Regions from separate parts of the Mycobacterium hainanense genome, predicted to be linked through region 2. Evidence: riboswitches for the same ligand, from Rfam matches in the RefSeq annotation. Region 2 holds a riboswitch; the other holds the start of a gene.
The links. A riboswitch is a leader RNA that binds a small molecule or an ion and turns the genes downstream of it on or off. The one in region 2 is predicted to bind magnesium.

Region 1 (7,669 bases), 2.2 Mb from region 2:
TCGTGGTCGGCGGACCCGGTGGGTCGCTCCCGTGCGCAGGGCCGGTCGGCTGGCGATCTGGGACAAACCGGAGCGGCGCAACGGGATTCCGGCGCTCGACGGGCTGCGCGCGATCGCCGTCGCGCTGGTGCTGGTCGGGCATGGCGGCATCCCCGGGGTGGGCGGCGGATTCATCGGTGTCGACGTCTTCTTTGTGCTCAGCGGATTCCTGATCACCTCACTGCTCCTGGACGAGCTCGGCCGAACCGGCCGTATCGAGCTGACCGGCTTCTGGATTCGCCGGGCACGGCGGCTGCTGCCGGCCCTGGTGCTCATGGTGCTCACCGTGGGGGCGGCCCGCCAACTCCTTCCCGACCGCTCCCTCACCGGCCTGCGCGACGACGCGATCGCGGCGTTTTTGTGGATGGCGAACTGGCGGTTCGTCGCCCAGAAGACCGACTACTTCACACAGGGCGCCCCGCCCTCGCCGCTGCAGCACACCTGGTCACTCGGGGTGGAGGAGCAGTACTACTTCGTGTGGCCGGTGCTGCTGATCGCGGTGACGGTGCTGTTGGCCGCGCGCGCGAGGCGCCGCTTCACCCGCGCCACCGTCGGCGACGTCCGATTCGCGACGTTCGTCATCGCGACCGTGGGGGCCCTGGCTTCGGCGGCGATCGCCATGGTGATGGTGTCCGACGGCACCAGGGATCGCATCTACTTCGGCACCGATACCCGCGCACAGGCGCTGCTGACCGGCGCCGCGGCGGCGGCTCTGCTGGTCCGCGACTGGCCGTCGCTGAACCGCGGCTGGTGTCTGATCCGAACGCGTTGGGCGCGGCGCGTCGCCCGCGTTCTGCCGCTCGCCGGATTGGCCGGACTTGCAGCGGTGACCCACTACGCGACCGGGGCTAGCGGCGAATTCCGCCACGGTCTGCTCCTCGGCGTGGCGATCGCGTCCGTCCTCGTGGTGGCGCCGGTGGCCTTGGAGCAACGCGGGGCGGTCGCCCGCATCCTGGCCGCGCCGCCGCTGGTGTGGCTGGGCACCATCTCCTACGGCGTCTACCTGTGGCACTGGCCAATCTTCTTGGCGCTGAACGGCGAACGCACGGGGTGGACCGGGCTGCCGCTGTTCGCCGCGCGGTGTGGGGTGACGGTCGCGCTGGCCGCGGCATCCTGGTGGCTGATCGAGCAACCGATCCGGCGCTGGCGGCCGGCGCGGGTGCCGCTGTTGCCGTTGGCGGCGGCGACCGTGGCGAGCGCCGCCGCGGTGACCCTGCTGGTGGTCCCGGTGGGGACCGGGCCCGGCCTGCGCGAGGTCGGCCTGCCGCCGGGAGTTTCGGCGGTCGCCGCCGTGTCCCCGTCGCCGCCGGGCGGCAGCCGCCCCGCCGCTCCCCGCGATCCCAACCGGCCGTTCACCGTTTCGGTATTCGGCGATTCGATCGGGTGGACGTGGATGCATTACCTGCCGCCGACGCCGGGATTCGCGTTCCTCGATCACACCGTCATCGGCTGCAGCCTGGTGCGCGGCACGCCGTATCGGTACATCGGTCAAACCCTGGAGCAGAGGCCGGAATGCGACGGCTGGCCGCTCAGATGGTCGACGCAGGTTGCCCAGGATCAACCGGACGTCGCGCTGTTGGTCATCGGCCGCTGGGAAACGGTCGACCGCGTCAACGAGGGTCAGTGGACCCACATCGGTGATCCGACGTTCGACGCGTACCTCAACGGTGAGCTGGAACGGGCGCTGAACATCGCCGGTTCCACCGGCGCTCGAGTGGTGGTCGCCACCGTGCCGTACAGCAGGGGCGGCGAAAAGCCGGATGGGCGACTGTACCCGGAGGACCAGCCGGATCGGGTCAACTTGTGGAACACCATGCTGCGCAAGACGGTCGGCCATCACAGAGGCGTGCAGATTCTGGACCTGAATAAAAAGCTATGCCCGGACGGCGTCTACACCGCCAAGGTCGACGGCATCAAGGTTCGCAGCGACGGCGTCCACCTCACGCCCGAAGGGGTGAAGTGGTTGACGCCGTGGCTCGAGGAATCTCTGCGTTAAGACCCGGTGCGGCAGCTTATCTCCATGCTGTCGCTGTCCCGGACCGCGAAGTTGAAACTGACGTAACCGTTCTCGGGATCACGCACCCGGTCCAGATACGGTTGGGTGTCCGCGGCGTTGGCGTTGTCGGCGACCACCAACGCGCCCGTCGACAGCCGCGGCTCGAGCAGCTCGATCACCGGCAGGTACAGGTCCTTCCAACCGTCGAGCAAGACGAAGTCGACCGGTCCGTCCAGCGCGGCCAGCGTGGCCAGCGCGTCCCCTTCGAGGATCGTGATCACGTCGTCGAGGCCCGTCTGCGCGAATGTCTGCCGCGCGGCGGCGATCTTGGAGTCGTTGAGCTCGGTCGTCACCACCCGCCCGGCGCCGTTGTCGCGCACCGCCGACGCCAGGTGGACGGCGGAGATGCCGAACGACATGCCGAACTCGACGACCGTCGCCGGACGGGTCGCGCGCACCAGTGCGTAGAGCAACCGGCCGGCCTCGGGCGTGACCGGGATGTAGAACTCGCTCATCGCGTCGGCGCGCTCCTGCGCGGTCATCGGCCGGTCGAAGTCGGCGTGCCGCGCGCGCAACAGCGACATTTGGTCTTTCGCTTCGGTGTACATGCGGTCGAGCACGGACGCGACCTTCGGAGCTGTCAGAGTGTTGGCCATGCCGTCGAGGGTAGGCGTCGGCGGGGGAGCGAGCGGCCGCGCAGAGCTATCAGGGGCCACGACCTGCCGCAATGGTTACGCGATGCGTTTGACGGGCACCTGACCGCGGTGTACAAAGGTGTTCGCAAGCACCTCGGTAGGTGAGGCGTCTGCACGGACACAGGCCACTGACCCCGAACGTCGAGAGACGCCCCGGGTCAGGACAGCTCTTCCCGGACCCAAGGGTTGAGCCCAAGTGGCTTCTGGAACGACCATCGGTCGAGTTCCGGATACGCCGTGCAGTGCCGAAGCTCCGACGAGAGGGGTGCGGTCGGCGGCGTTTCGCCGGCATTGGCTCCTCTCCCGTCACAGGTGACATGTGATGACACCTGCGCGTGTCGTGGCCGTGAGGAGGTGAGGGCGAGATGAGTCCAGGCGATAGTCCCTATCCGAAATCCGTCTTGTCCCGATCTGGTTCCGGCATTCCTTCTGCCGCTTGAGTTTTCGCGGTCATCGTCGGTAAATCGCGCGCCTAGGCGCCCGCGAGCTGCCGTTGCTGCCCGCCTCTTCTGAGCCGATCGGGCCTCCCTTGAAGGAGAAGATCATGGCTTTTGTTGTTACACACCGTGTTACCGGCCGCACCGGGGGGCGTGGCCGGGCCTTGCTGCGGTCGGCACGCCTGCTGGCGACCAAGTTGCACGCGCGGAGCGCCCTGACTCCCCAGGAGCGGGCCAACCTCTACGTGTCGCGGATGCCGATCGCGGTGGTCACGGCCTCGCTCGGCGGACACCCCTCGACCGGCGACCGCCGGTGACGATTCGGGCGAACACACCATGAGCGCTGTCTCATCCGAGGCCCTCGGCGCCGTCGACGCGGCCGCGCCGCCGACTCCGGCGGCGGCACACGCCGGCGACATCGTCGGCGCGTTCGGCCGTATCGGGCGCGACGGCGCCGGGGCCACCGGCGGTCGCTGGCGCCGCCTGCGCACGCTGATGGTCATCAGCGGTCCCGGGTTGATCGTGATGGTCGGGGACAACGACGCCGGCGGTGTCGCGACCTACGCGCAGGCCGGTCAGAACTACGGGATGGCGCTGTTGTGGACGCTCGCGTTGCTGATCCCGGTGCTGTACGTCAACCAGGAGATGGTGCTCAGGCTCGGCGCGATTACCCGAGTTGGGCACGCGCGCTTGATCTTCGAGCGCTTCGGCAAGTTCTGGGGCGCGTTCAGCGTCGGGGACCTGCTGGTCCTGAATGCGTTGACGATCGTCACCGAATTCATCGGTGTCGCGCTGGCGCTCGGATTCCTCGGTTGCCCCAAGGTGATTGCGGTCCCGGCCGCCGCCGTCCTGCTCTTCGCGGTGGTGGCCGGGGGATCGTTCCGCCGCTGGGAGGGGCTGATGTTCCTGCTGATCGCGGTGAACGTCCTCGTCATTCCGATGGTGCTGTTGGTGCACCCGTCGGCGAGTAGGGTTGCGAGCGGCCTGGTTCCGGGCTTCGCGGGCGGGGTCAACTCCACTGTGTTGCTGTTGGTGATCGCCATCGTGGGCACCACGGTCGCGCCGTGGCAGCTGTTCTTCCAGCAGTCCAACGTGGTGGACAAGCGCATCACCGCCCGCTGGATGGGCTATGCCCGAGCCGATTTGGTGATCGGAATCGTCGTGGTCATGGTCGGCGCGACCGCGCTCATGGCGGTCACCGCCTTCGGTCTGGCAGGCACGCCGGAGGTGGGCCACTTCGCCGACGCCGGCGCGGTAGCGGCAGGGTTGTCCAGGCACCTCGGCGGCACGGTCGGCACGCTGTTCGCGATCGTCCTGCTCGACGCATCGCTGATCGGCGCGAACGCCATCGGGCTGGCCACCACCTATGCCATCGGAGACGCGATGGGCAAGAGACATTCGCTGCACTGGAAGATCAGCGAGGCTCCCTTGTTCTACGGCGGCTACGCGCTGCTGCTCGTGGTGTCGGCGGCTGTCGCGTTCAGCCCCGACCACGTCCTGGGTCTGGTAACCCAGGGTGTGCAGGCCCTCGCCGGTGTCCTACTGCCCTCGGCCACCGTGTTTTTGGTGCTGCTGTGCAACGACCGCGCGCTGCTGGGGCCCTGGGCGAACAGCGTGCGGCAGAACATCGTCGCCTGGACCATCGTGTGGGCGCTGGTGCTGCTGTCGCTGGCGCTGACGGCGACGACGTTCTTCCCCGGACTCGCGACGTCGACCATCGAGGCCGGGCTGGCGGTAGGCGCGGCGATCGGCGTGATCGGCGGCGCCGCCGTCATCGTCGCCGGCCGCCGCGACACCGAGTTGCGCGATGCCGAGGCCATGGTGCGGGAGCTCGGCGGCGGCCTCGACCCCGAGCAGGTAGACGAACTCGACGACACCCCAACGCTTACCCGCGCCGAACGCCGCGCCGTCCGCCGGCAGGACCGGATGAATTGGCAGACCCCCAGCCTCGCCGGTTTGGCCCGCCCGGCCATGTCGCCCGCTCGCCGGGCGGGGCTGTTCACCCTGCGGGCTTATCTGGTCGTCGCAGTCGCGCTGGTGGTGGTCAAAGTCGTGCAGGCCGGAGTCGTCGGGCCCGCCGCGTCATTGTGAATCCGTAGGCAGCAGAACAATCTTGCCGCGGGTGTGGCGCTTCTCGAGTTCTTCGTAGGCGTCGGCGACCCGATCGAGCGGATAGGTGGCGGCGACTTCGAAATCGATCGCGCCACTGGCGACGAGGTCGGCCATCTCGGCCAACACCTCCGGCGTCGACGCTTCGGCGCTGCCTTCGGTCTTGGCGCCCACCTCGGCGGCCTTCTGGAACGAGATGATGGTGTCGATTCGCTCGGGTGGGACTCCGAGATCGACGGCGAGCTGCACGTAGTCGGGGCTGAACAGGTCGATGAACGCGTCGATTCCGGACGGTGCCGCCTCGCGCAGCCGATCGGCCAGCCCGTCCCCATACGGGATCGGAATGACGCCGTGGGCGCGCAGCCAGTCGGCGTTGCCCGGTCCGGCGATGCCGAGCACCCGCGCCCCGCGGCGCACCAGAAGCTGCACGGCGATGCTCCCCACACCGCCCGCGGCCGCCGAGACGCCGACTGTCTCACCCGGTTGCGGTGCCACCGCCCGGACGGCCGCGTACGCCGTCGCGCCGACGACGTAGAGCGAACCCGCCACCTCCCAACTGAGTTGAGGCGGTTTGCGAATCAGCTGGCCCACCGGAACCGCGGTGTGGGTCGCGTGGCTGGATCGGCGGAAGCTGAACCCCAAAACCTCGTCGCCGACCGCGAATTCGCCGACCCCGGGGCCTACCTCGGTGACGACCCCGGCAAGGTCGCTGCCCTCCCCGGACGGAAAGGTCGCGGGAAACATCTCATGCATCGCCCCGATGCGGATGGCCGCCTCGCCGGGGTTGATCCCGGCGGCCCGGACCTCGACGACCACCTCGCCGGGGCCGGGCCTGGGCATGTCGACGTCGGCCACGTACAACACGTCGCGGCCCCCGTACCGGTCGAACCGTACGGCGCGCGCGGCAGCAGCCGCCATGGCGATCCCCTCTCACCGTGAGCATCATTCCCTCACGCCAGCATAGGCGCGCAAAAACGGGTGCCCGGCTAACCCGCTACACCAGCCCGAGCAACCGCAGGTCGAACACGTACTTGGCGATCAAGTCGGCCGATAGGTGTGGAATGTCCTTGTCGGCACCGATTTTGGCTGCCTTTACCGCCGCGCGGAAAACGTCGGTCGGGGCAGGCGCCCCGCGCAGCGGCCTCTCCGGCTGGCGGTAGGCGTCCAGCAACGGCAGCACTGATTGTTGCCGCTGCTTGTCCGGCAGGGCCCGCAGCGCCGTACCGAATCGCCGGAGCCACTCGTCGTAATCGTCGATGCGCCGGATGTCGTGGCCGTCGGCGATCAACCAGTCCACGAACACATCCAGGGAGATGCCGTCGTCGTGCGGGTTCATCACGTCGAAGGAGCGGAATGTCTCGGACGGCTCCGGCTCGTCGTCGGTCGTCGCGAGCTGCTCGCCGAGCGCCGTCACCGCCTCGGCCACGAAGTCCGCGGGCAGGCCGTCGTAGTGGGCCCGGGCCCGCTCGCCGGTGGCGGTGGTCTGGTAGAACGACGCAGGCGCGATGCCCGTGACCAGCAGGCTGAAGATCAACCGGGTGAAGGCATCGGGCACGTTCAGTTGCCCGGCGTAGCGGCTGTGGGCGAGGATCATGTCGGACCGGAAGACGGCGACCGGCAGCTCGCACAGGTCGTGCGCCTCGCGCAGCAGCACCTCTCCGGCCCACTTGCTGTTGGCGTACCCGTTGGCGTAGTCGGATCCGATCGGCCGCACCGGGCTGATCGTGCGGATATCGCCGTCTTCGGTGAACTCGGTGGGATCAACCGACATCGCCACCGCGACCGTCGACAGATAGGTCACCGGTTTGATGCGCGCGGTAAGCGCGAGGCGGATGATTTCGGCGGTGCCAACAACATTGGGGCCGAACAGCTGGTCGTACGGCAGCACGTGATTGACCAGCGCCCCGGGGTGGACGATCATGTCGACGCTGCGGGCCAGCCGGTCCCACGTCGCCTGATCCAGCCCCAGCTTCGGCTCGCCGATGTCACCGGCGATCACCTCGAGGTGCTCGGCCGCCAATTCGCGGAATCGATCGACCAGATGCGGATCGCCACTGCGGTAGACCTCTTCGAGCCGCTTGCCGGCCGCCGCGGCACTGGCGCCGCGAACGATGCAGACGAGTGTTCCGCCGGTCTCGGCGAGCCGCTCCAACCATTCCAGGCACAGGAACCGGCCGAGATAACCGTTGGCGCCGGTCAACAGCACCGTGTGCGGCGTGCCGGTGGCCCGCGGCAGGGTCGGAGCCTCGGCCAGGGTCTTCGGGTCGAGAAACTTGTCCAAGCGGAGATCGGCAGCGCGGGCCTCGGTGGCGTGCCTCCCGTGCACGGACGCGAACGTCGGTCGCCGCGAACCCGATCGGCGTTCGGCCTCAACAAAATCCGCGAGCTGAGCC
Region 2 (7,669 bases):
CGGCTGAACCGGCTGTTGCGAGACCGGCGGGTGGCAGGCGTAACACTGGATCGGCCCGTGGCCGCTCGGCGCGGGCTGGCCGCCGCCCTGCTGAGTGCCACCTTGTTGGCTGCCACCTTGCTGGCTGCCACCTTGCTTTGGCGGCACCGGTATCGGAACCGGCACCGGCACTATTACCGGCGGGACGTTGACGGTCACGTTGGGCGGCGGCGGGGGGCCCGGATCGGCCGGGGGCGCCGGTGCGGCTGGCGCCGGCGCCGGCGGTGCGAGTGGCGCCGGTGCGATCACGACGGGCGCGTCCCCACCGTTGACCGGCCCGGGCGAGACGTGCCCCGCGTCGGGAGGCGCAGCCGCCGGGGCCGGCGCCGCGGGCGGTGGCGCGACCGCGCTGGGCGCTTGGGGCGTCACCGGGCCGACGCTGGCATTCGGAACCACGACGGCCGGCCTCTGCTCCTTGGCGCCCGACCCGTCGAAAAGCACCAGGCCTAACCCGGCGACCGCCCCGAGCGCCGCCACCACGGCCCCGGCCACCACGGCGTTCGTTGCCCTCGGGCGCGGCTTCGCGGTCACGGTCGTGGCCGGGGAGTCATCCGAATTGCCGGTCCCCGACAGCGAACCGTCCTCGAGCGCGGGGTCGCCAAGCGGGCTCGACGCCCACGCCTCGGCGACGGTGAGGTCCTCGTGCGGGATGGCGGCGAACGTCGTCGACCTGAAGTTTTCGATGGTGCTCATGGCGTGTTCCTTAACCTGGTCGCGCCCCCCGATGGGCCGCTGTCACAGATAGGAGCGGCCAGCCCCGCTGGGGCGGACACTTTTCTCTTCGCGAGAGTGCGACTACCGACGCCCCGACTCGTGCGCTTTCGCCTTCAGCCACGGCAGCCCGCGGCTCCCAGTGCATCGCGGTCAGCGGATGAACCTCGTCCACCGCGAGCCCGGTAGCCCTTGCCAAGGACTCGACTGCCGCAGCTCGCGCTTAACACCGCACGGTCAGGCTTTGGTGATCGCCACCCGGACGCCGTCACCGATGTCGACGGCGTCGCCCGGCTCACCGAATTCGAAACTGGTGGCCAGGATCTCACCGGCGATCAGGTCGGCATGGGTGCGCGCCCAGTCGGCCCGCTCGGCGGGCACCGACATCACCACCGAGATCCGGTCGGACACGTCCAGGCCGGTGGATTTGCGCAGCTCCTGCAGTTCGCGGATGCGGTCCTTGGCCCAGCCCTCGGCCTCCAGCTCCGGTGTCACAGTGCCGTCGAGCACCACCAGCCCGGCCCCACCAGGGAGGGCCGCGGTGAACTCCGGGTCGGCGGCGACCAGCCGGGAGCTGTACTCGTCGGGCAACAGCACCGCGGGACCCGCGGTCAGGGTTCCGTCGGGGTTGACGACGCCCTCCCCCGCCTTGACGGCCTTGATGGCGGCCTGCACGTCCTTGCCCAGCCGCGGGCCCGCCACCCGGGCGTTGACCGTGAGCTCGAACCGGCCGTAGGTGTCGATCGCGTCGGTCAGCTCGACGCTCTTGACGTTCAGCTCATCGGCGATCAGGTCGACGAACGGCTCCAGGCTCCGCGGGTTCTCAACGGCCACAGTCAATTTCAGCAGCGGCAGGCGCACGCGCAGCTTCTTGGCCTTGCGCAGCGACGACGCGGCCGAGCACACCTCGCGCACCTGGTCCATCGCGGCGACCAGGCCGGGGTCGGCGGGCAGCGCCTCGTCCGGCCAATCGGTCAGGTGCACCGAGCGCCCCCCGGTGAGGCCGCGCCAGATGATCTCGGTGACCGACGGGAGCAGCGGCGCGGCCAGCCTGGCCGTCACCTCGAGCACGGTGTGCAGCGTGTCGATCGCGTCGGGGTCCTCCTCCCAGAACCGCGAACGCGACCGTCGCACATACCAATTCGTCAACGCCTCGGTGAACTGCCGCAGGTGCTCGCAGGCCCGCGAGATGTCACAGGTGTCCATCTCGCGGGTCAGGTTGTCGCGCAGTTCGGCCAGCTTGGCCAGGATGTAGCGGTCCAGCACCTGCCGCGAATCGGTGCGCCAGGTACCGACTTTGGGCGCGTAGAGGGCCAGGAAGCTGTAGGCATTCCACAGCGGGAGCAGGACCTGGCGCACACCCTCGCGGATGCCCTGCTCGGTGACGATGAGGTTGCCGCCGCGCAGGATCGGGGAGGCCATCAGGAACCACCGCATCGCGTCGGAGCCGTCGCGGTCGAACACCTCGGAGACGTCCGGGTAGTTGCGCAGCGACTTGCTCATCTTCTGTCCGTCGGAGCCCAGCACGATCCCGTGCGCGACACAGGTTTTGAAGGACGGCCGGTCGAACAGCGCGGTGGCCAGCACGTGCAGGGTGTAGAACCAGCCGCGGGTCTGCCCGATGTACTCGACGATGAAGTCGCCGGGATAGTGCCCGTCGAACCAGTCGCGATTCTCGAACGGGTAATGCACCTGGGCGTACGGCATGGAGCCCGAGTCGAACCACACGTCGAGCACGTCGGGGATGCGTCGCATGGTGCTGCGCCCGGTGGGATCGTCGGGGTTGGGCCGGGTCAGCTCGTCGATGTAGGGCCGGTGCAAGTTGGTCGGCCGCACCCCGAAATCGCGCTCCAGCTCGTCGAGGCTGCCGTAGACGTCGATGCGCGGGTAGGCCGGGTCGTCGGACTTCCACACCGGAATGGGGCTGCCCCAGTAGCGGTTTCGCGAGATCGACCAGTCGCGGGCGCCCTGCAGCCACTTGCCGAACTGGCCGTCCTTGACGTGTTCGGGATACCAGGTGATCTGCTGGTTGAGCTCCACCATGCGGTCGCGGAATGCGGTGACCGCGACGAACCACGACGACACCGCCCGGTAGATCAGCGGGTTGCGGCAGCGCCAGCAGTGCGGGTAGGGGTGCTCGTAGGTCTCGTGGCGCAGCAGCACCGCGCCGTTCGCCGCCGCCGGGCCGCTGCCGTTCTTCAGGTCCCGGATGATGGACGGGTTGGCGTCGAAGACGTGCTGCCCCTGATAATCCGGCACCGTGGCGTCGAAGCGGCCCTTGGAATCGACCGGCGTCACCGGCACGATGCCCACCTTGTCGGTGGTCGCCATGTCGTCCTCGCCGTAAGCCGGGGCCATGTGCACGATGCCGGTGCCGTCCTCGGTGGTGACGAACTCCCCCGGCAGCACCTGAAAAGCCTTGGGGCTGTCCAGGAAATACGGGAAGGGCGGCAGGTAGCGCGTGCCCAGCAGGTCGGCCCCCCGGTAAGTGCCCAGGATCTCGGGCTCCTCACCCAGCTCGCGGGCGTAGGCGGCCAGCCTCGGCTGCGCCAGCACGAAACGATGGTCGCCGGATGGGACCTCGACGTAGGTCACGTCGGGGTTGACGGCGACCGCCTGGTTCGACGGCAGCGTCCACGGTGTCGTCGTCCACACCAGCAGGTGCGCGCCGTCCAACGCGCCGCCGACCACCTTGAATCCGACCGTCAGCGCCGGGTCCTGCCGGCTCTGGTAGACGTCGTCGTCCATGCGCAATTCGTGGTTGGACAACGGGGTTTCGTCGCGCCAGCAGTACGGCAGGACGCGGTAACCCTCGTAGGCCAGGCCCTTGTCCCAGAGCTGCTTGAACGCCCAAATGACCGATTCCATGTAGGGCAGGTCGAGCGTCTTGTAGTCGTTGTCGAAGTCGACCCAGCGGGCCTGGCGGGTGACGTACGCCTGCCATTCGTCGGTGTAACGCAAGACCGACGCGCGGCACGCGTCGTTGAACGCGGCGATCCCCATGTCGTCGATCTGAGATTTGTCGTTGATGCCGAGTTGGCGCTCGACCTCGAGCTCGGCGGGCAATCCATGCGTGTCCCAACCGAACCGGCGCTCCACCTTGTAGCCGCGCATGGTGCGGTACCGCGGAACGATGTCCTTGACGTAGCCGGTGAGCAGGTGCCCGTAGTGCGGCAGGCCATTGGCGAACGGCGGCCCGTCGTAAAAGACGTACTCGTCGGCGCCGTCGCGGCGCGCGATGCTGGCGCGGAAAGTGTCGTCTTGGGCCCAGTAGTCGAGGACCTCGAGTTCCAGAGCCGGGAAGTCGGGTGCGCCGCTCGCCAGCTTGGGATAAGCCCTGGCTTCAGCGTTTTCTGTCAACGCGTCGTCTCCTGCGTGCCTATGGTCAGGCCGGGGACGACGACGCGCTGTCTGCGCGAGCGCCGCGGTACCACCCCGCTTGCCACGCCGTGGCGTGGCCGCTCGTTTCAAGGCTGTGACGGGCCCACCCGTTCGGTTCTACTGAGCCGGCCCGAGAAAGATGCCGGCTGTTCTTCCGAAGGCTCCCCGGTGATGCCGGATCGACGCCGATGGCCCGATTCTACTCAGGCGGAGCACCCCAAGGGGCTACCTGGCCTCAGGAAACACCTGCGGCCGGGTAGCCCCTTGGAGCCTTGGTTGGTCGCTGTCCATCGGATCAGGCCTGAATTTCGAGCACACCGGCCCGCAGCAGGGCCGCGTACAGGTGGCGCAGCGGGATGCTGAGCAGGCGGGTGGCGCCCTCCACCAACGGGTCGCCCACGACGGGCTGCGGGTTGGCCCGCGGGGTGGCCTTCTTGGGCGCGGGGGCCTTGGTCGTCTCGACGTCGCGCACCACCGTCAACTTGCGGGCGGGCGCTACGGTTACCACTTCGTCGTACAGAGCTGCGGTCATGGTCGTCTCCTGACGGGTTCGAACGGGGACTGAATGAATTTGACGTGCCCCGTCCCGCCGCGGTTCCGGTCCCAGAACGCTTGGCCGATAAGCCAGTTAGCGTTTGCGACGCCTCAGCTGAGAACGCCGTGCCGGAGACCGGATCGGGACGAGACGGAGTTCGGACTTCGGTCCGGACTATCGCTGGAACTCATGTGTCCCTCACCTCCTCGCGGTCACGACGCATGCGGTTGTCCGCACACGATTTGCGCGCAGCATGAGGAGCAGAAACCCGACGACCGCCGGTAATCTGCACCCCTCTCGTCAGAGCTTTGGCACCACACGACGTGTCCGGTTGTCCGGAAGCCACCTGGGCTCAACCCTTAAGCCGGGAGGAGCTGTCCTGACCCGGGGCGTCTTTCGACGTTCGGGGTCAGTGGCCTGTATTCGTGTAGACGCCTCACCTAACGAGGTGCTTACCCGACCGATAATGCACGACGGGTCCGACGGGGTCAAACTCATCGGCGCGGGGTTTCGCAATCTTTACGAATCCGCGCGGCCGGCCCACAGGATTCTGCCAGGACCGGGCCGCTGAGCTGGGCGTATGCGCTCCTCCGGACGCCACCGAATGTTCATCTGGTGTTTGCGCCGGCGCCCAAGCGTGTGCGTCCAGGGCGAAGGTTGTCGGCGTGTCGTCGCCGTGCGCGCACCCCGAAAGCCGTCGGCGCACACGCGAAACGCGTCTTAGTTCTCGATGAGCCCGTCGAGCCGCCCGATGGTGTCGATGAATTCCTCGACCATGTCGAGCATCACCGTTCGCGCGGGGCGAACCCGGTCGAGCGAGCCGACCACCTGGCCGACGAAGTAGGTGGCCAGCTCGCGCGCCTTGGCCCCGGGGTGCGCGGCCGCGGAGTTGATGCGCACCTGCGGCTCGCTGACCAGCGCTGTCTGCAGCGGCATGCCGAGGGGCTCGGGATTCCCCGGGCGGTCCCATTCGTCGGTCCAGGCCGTGCGCAGCATCCGCGCCGGCTTGCCGGTCATCGATCGCGACCGCACGGTGTCCGAGGAGGTGGCGGCCAGGAACTTATCCTTGACCACCGGCGGCGTCTCGGCCTCCTCGGTGGTCAGCCACACCGACCCGCACCACACGCCCTCGGCGCCGAGCGCCAGGGCCGCCGCGACCTGGCGGCCGCGGGCGATCCCGCCTGCGGCGAGAACGGGGACCGGCGCCACGGCGTCGACGACCTCGGGCACCAGGACCATGGTGGCGACCTCGCCGGTGTGCCCCCCGGCCTCGGTCCCCTGCGCCACGATCAGGTCGACTCCGGCGGCCGCGTGCCGTTGGGCGTGACGCGTGGTGCCGGCCAGCGCTGCCACCAGCACGTCACGATCGTGGGCGCGGTCAACCAGGTCCGCGGGCGGCGGCCCGAGCGCGCTGGCGATCAGCCGGATGCGGTGCGCGAACGCCACCTCCAGCAGGGGCTCGTAACCCTTCGGCGAGATGTTGAGGCCGCCTGCGGGGCCCCGCGCCTCCTGGGGCGGGGCCGTGATCCCGTAGCGGGCGAGGATGTCGTCGACGAACGCGCGGTGCTCCTCGGGCAGCCGCGCCCGCACCTGTGCGGCATCGATGCCACCCTCATCCGCGCCGACGTACTTCGGTGGCAGCAGCAGGTCCACCCCGAAGGGCTTGCCGCCGGTCTGCTCCTGAATCCACGTCAGTTCGTTCTCCAGCCGCTGGGGGCTGTGCGCCACCGCGCCGAGGACGCCGAACCCGCCCGCATTGGTCACCGCGGCCACCACATCGCGGCAGTGGCTGAACGCGCAGATGGGGAACTCGACGCCGAGCATTTCGGCGACCCTGGTACGCATTGCCCGACGCTAAAGAGCCACCGATCGATATGTCAATCGACGACGGCCTCGGCGGGTGACCGGCCGTCCGGCGGCCAGCTGGACACGCCCTCTTCGAGCGGGACCTGCAGGCTCTGCAGGATCGACGAGACCATCCGCCACGCCCCGATCACGGTGACCAGCTCGATGAGAACCGTTGTGTCGCCTTGCAATTCGCGCTCGCAGGCCGCCCAGCTTGCGGCGCTCACCGCGCCGTCGCGGACCACGTCGTCGGTGGCGGCCAGCACCGCCCGCTCGGCGGCCCCGAACCCGTCGTGCGCCTGCCAGTCGCGCACGCCGAGCAGGTCGTCGGGCGCCACGCCCAGCCGCGACGCGACCCGCCAGTGCTGCGTCCATTCGTAGTCGCAGGCGGTGAGCCAGCCGATCCGCATGATCACCAGCTCGCGCAACCGCGGGTCGAGCGCGCCGTGCCAGAGCATGGTGGCCAGCAGATCGTTGATCGCGCGCGCCAGCGGCGGGTGGTTCAGCAGCACCTGGAAGATGCTCAGCTCGGCCATGTAGTTGGGCACGGCCGCTTCGTCGGCGGCGGCCGTGGCTTCATCGAGCGGCAGTTTGGGCACGCGAGCTGTTGTCATGGTGAACACCTTCGTGTGCTGGCGGGACACCGTCACGATCATCGGCCATGTTAGTCACGAACCGCCGCCCCGTTGCCCGAACGCCGCGATGCCGTGACTGCCCGATCGAAACCGTTGGCGCCCTGCGCATTCAGAGCAATCCGAGCAGTTGTAGGTCGGTCGGGTCGGCGGTCATGGCCGCCAGCACCCGGCGGAACCGCTCGACGAGCGCGTCGATGCCGGCCGCGTCGAAGACCTCGGTGTCGAATTCGACTCGCAGGCGCAGTTCCTCGCCCGGCGCCGCCCGCACCGAGAGGGGATAGTGGGTGAACCCCCGGCTGGCGAAATCGGTGACGGCGACTTCGTGGGCGCCCGCCAGCGCGGCGGTGTCGATCGGAGAGTCCTCGTACACGAACAAGGTGTCGAACAGCCGCTCGTGGCCGGTTACGCGGTGAATTTCGGGCAGCGCGAGATGCTGGTGTTCGAGGGTGTGATTGTGGGCGCGGCGCAGCTGGTCGAGCAGGCCGGCGACGGTGGTTGCCGGGGTGATGTTGGCCCGCACCGG

Region 1: it holds a riboswitch for magnesium, as region 2 does, so the genes downstream of both, ACEL92_RS26540 (hypothetical protein) here and ACEL92_RS15685 (Rv1535 family protein) in region 2, are expected to answer to the same signal.

What each region holds. Positions count from the first base shown of each region.
Region 1 is NZ_CP169059.1:5,625,298-5,632,966, reverse strand. It holds gene ACEL92_RS26550 (acyltransferase family protein) at 32-2,035, shown strand; gene ACEL92_RS26545 (O-methyltransferase) at 2,032-2,691, opposite strand; M-box (ykoK) riboswitch at 2,817-3,002, shown strand; gene ACEL92_RS26540 (hypothetical protein) at 3,275-3,484, shown strand; gene ACEL92_RS26535 (NRAMP family divalent metal transporter) at 3,504-5,258, shown strand; gene ACEL92_RS26530 (NADP-dependent oxidoreductase) at 5,250-6,194, opposite strand; gene car (carboxylic acid reductase) at 6,271-7,669, opposite strand, start outside.
Region 2 is NZ_CP169059.1:3,387,352-3,395,020, forward strand. It holds gene ACEL92_RS15675 (hypothetical protein) at 1-732, opposite strand, end outside; gene ileS (isoleucine--tRNA ligase) at 988-4,110, opposite strand; gene ACEL92_RS15685 (Rv1535 family protein) at 4,427-4,663, opposite strand; M-box (ykoK) riboswitch at 4,952-5,121, opposite strand; gene ACEL92_RS15690 (NAD(P)H-dependent flavin oxidoreductase) at 5,387-6,511, opposite strand; gene ACEL92_RS15695 (carboxymuconolactone decarboxylase family protein) at 6,544-7,125, opposite strand; gene ACEL92_RS15700 (amino acid adenylation domain-containing protein) at 7,256-7,669, opposite strand, start outside.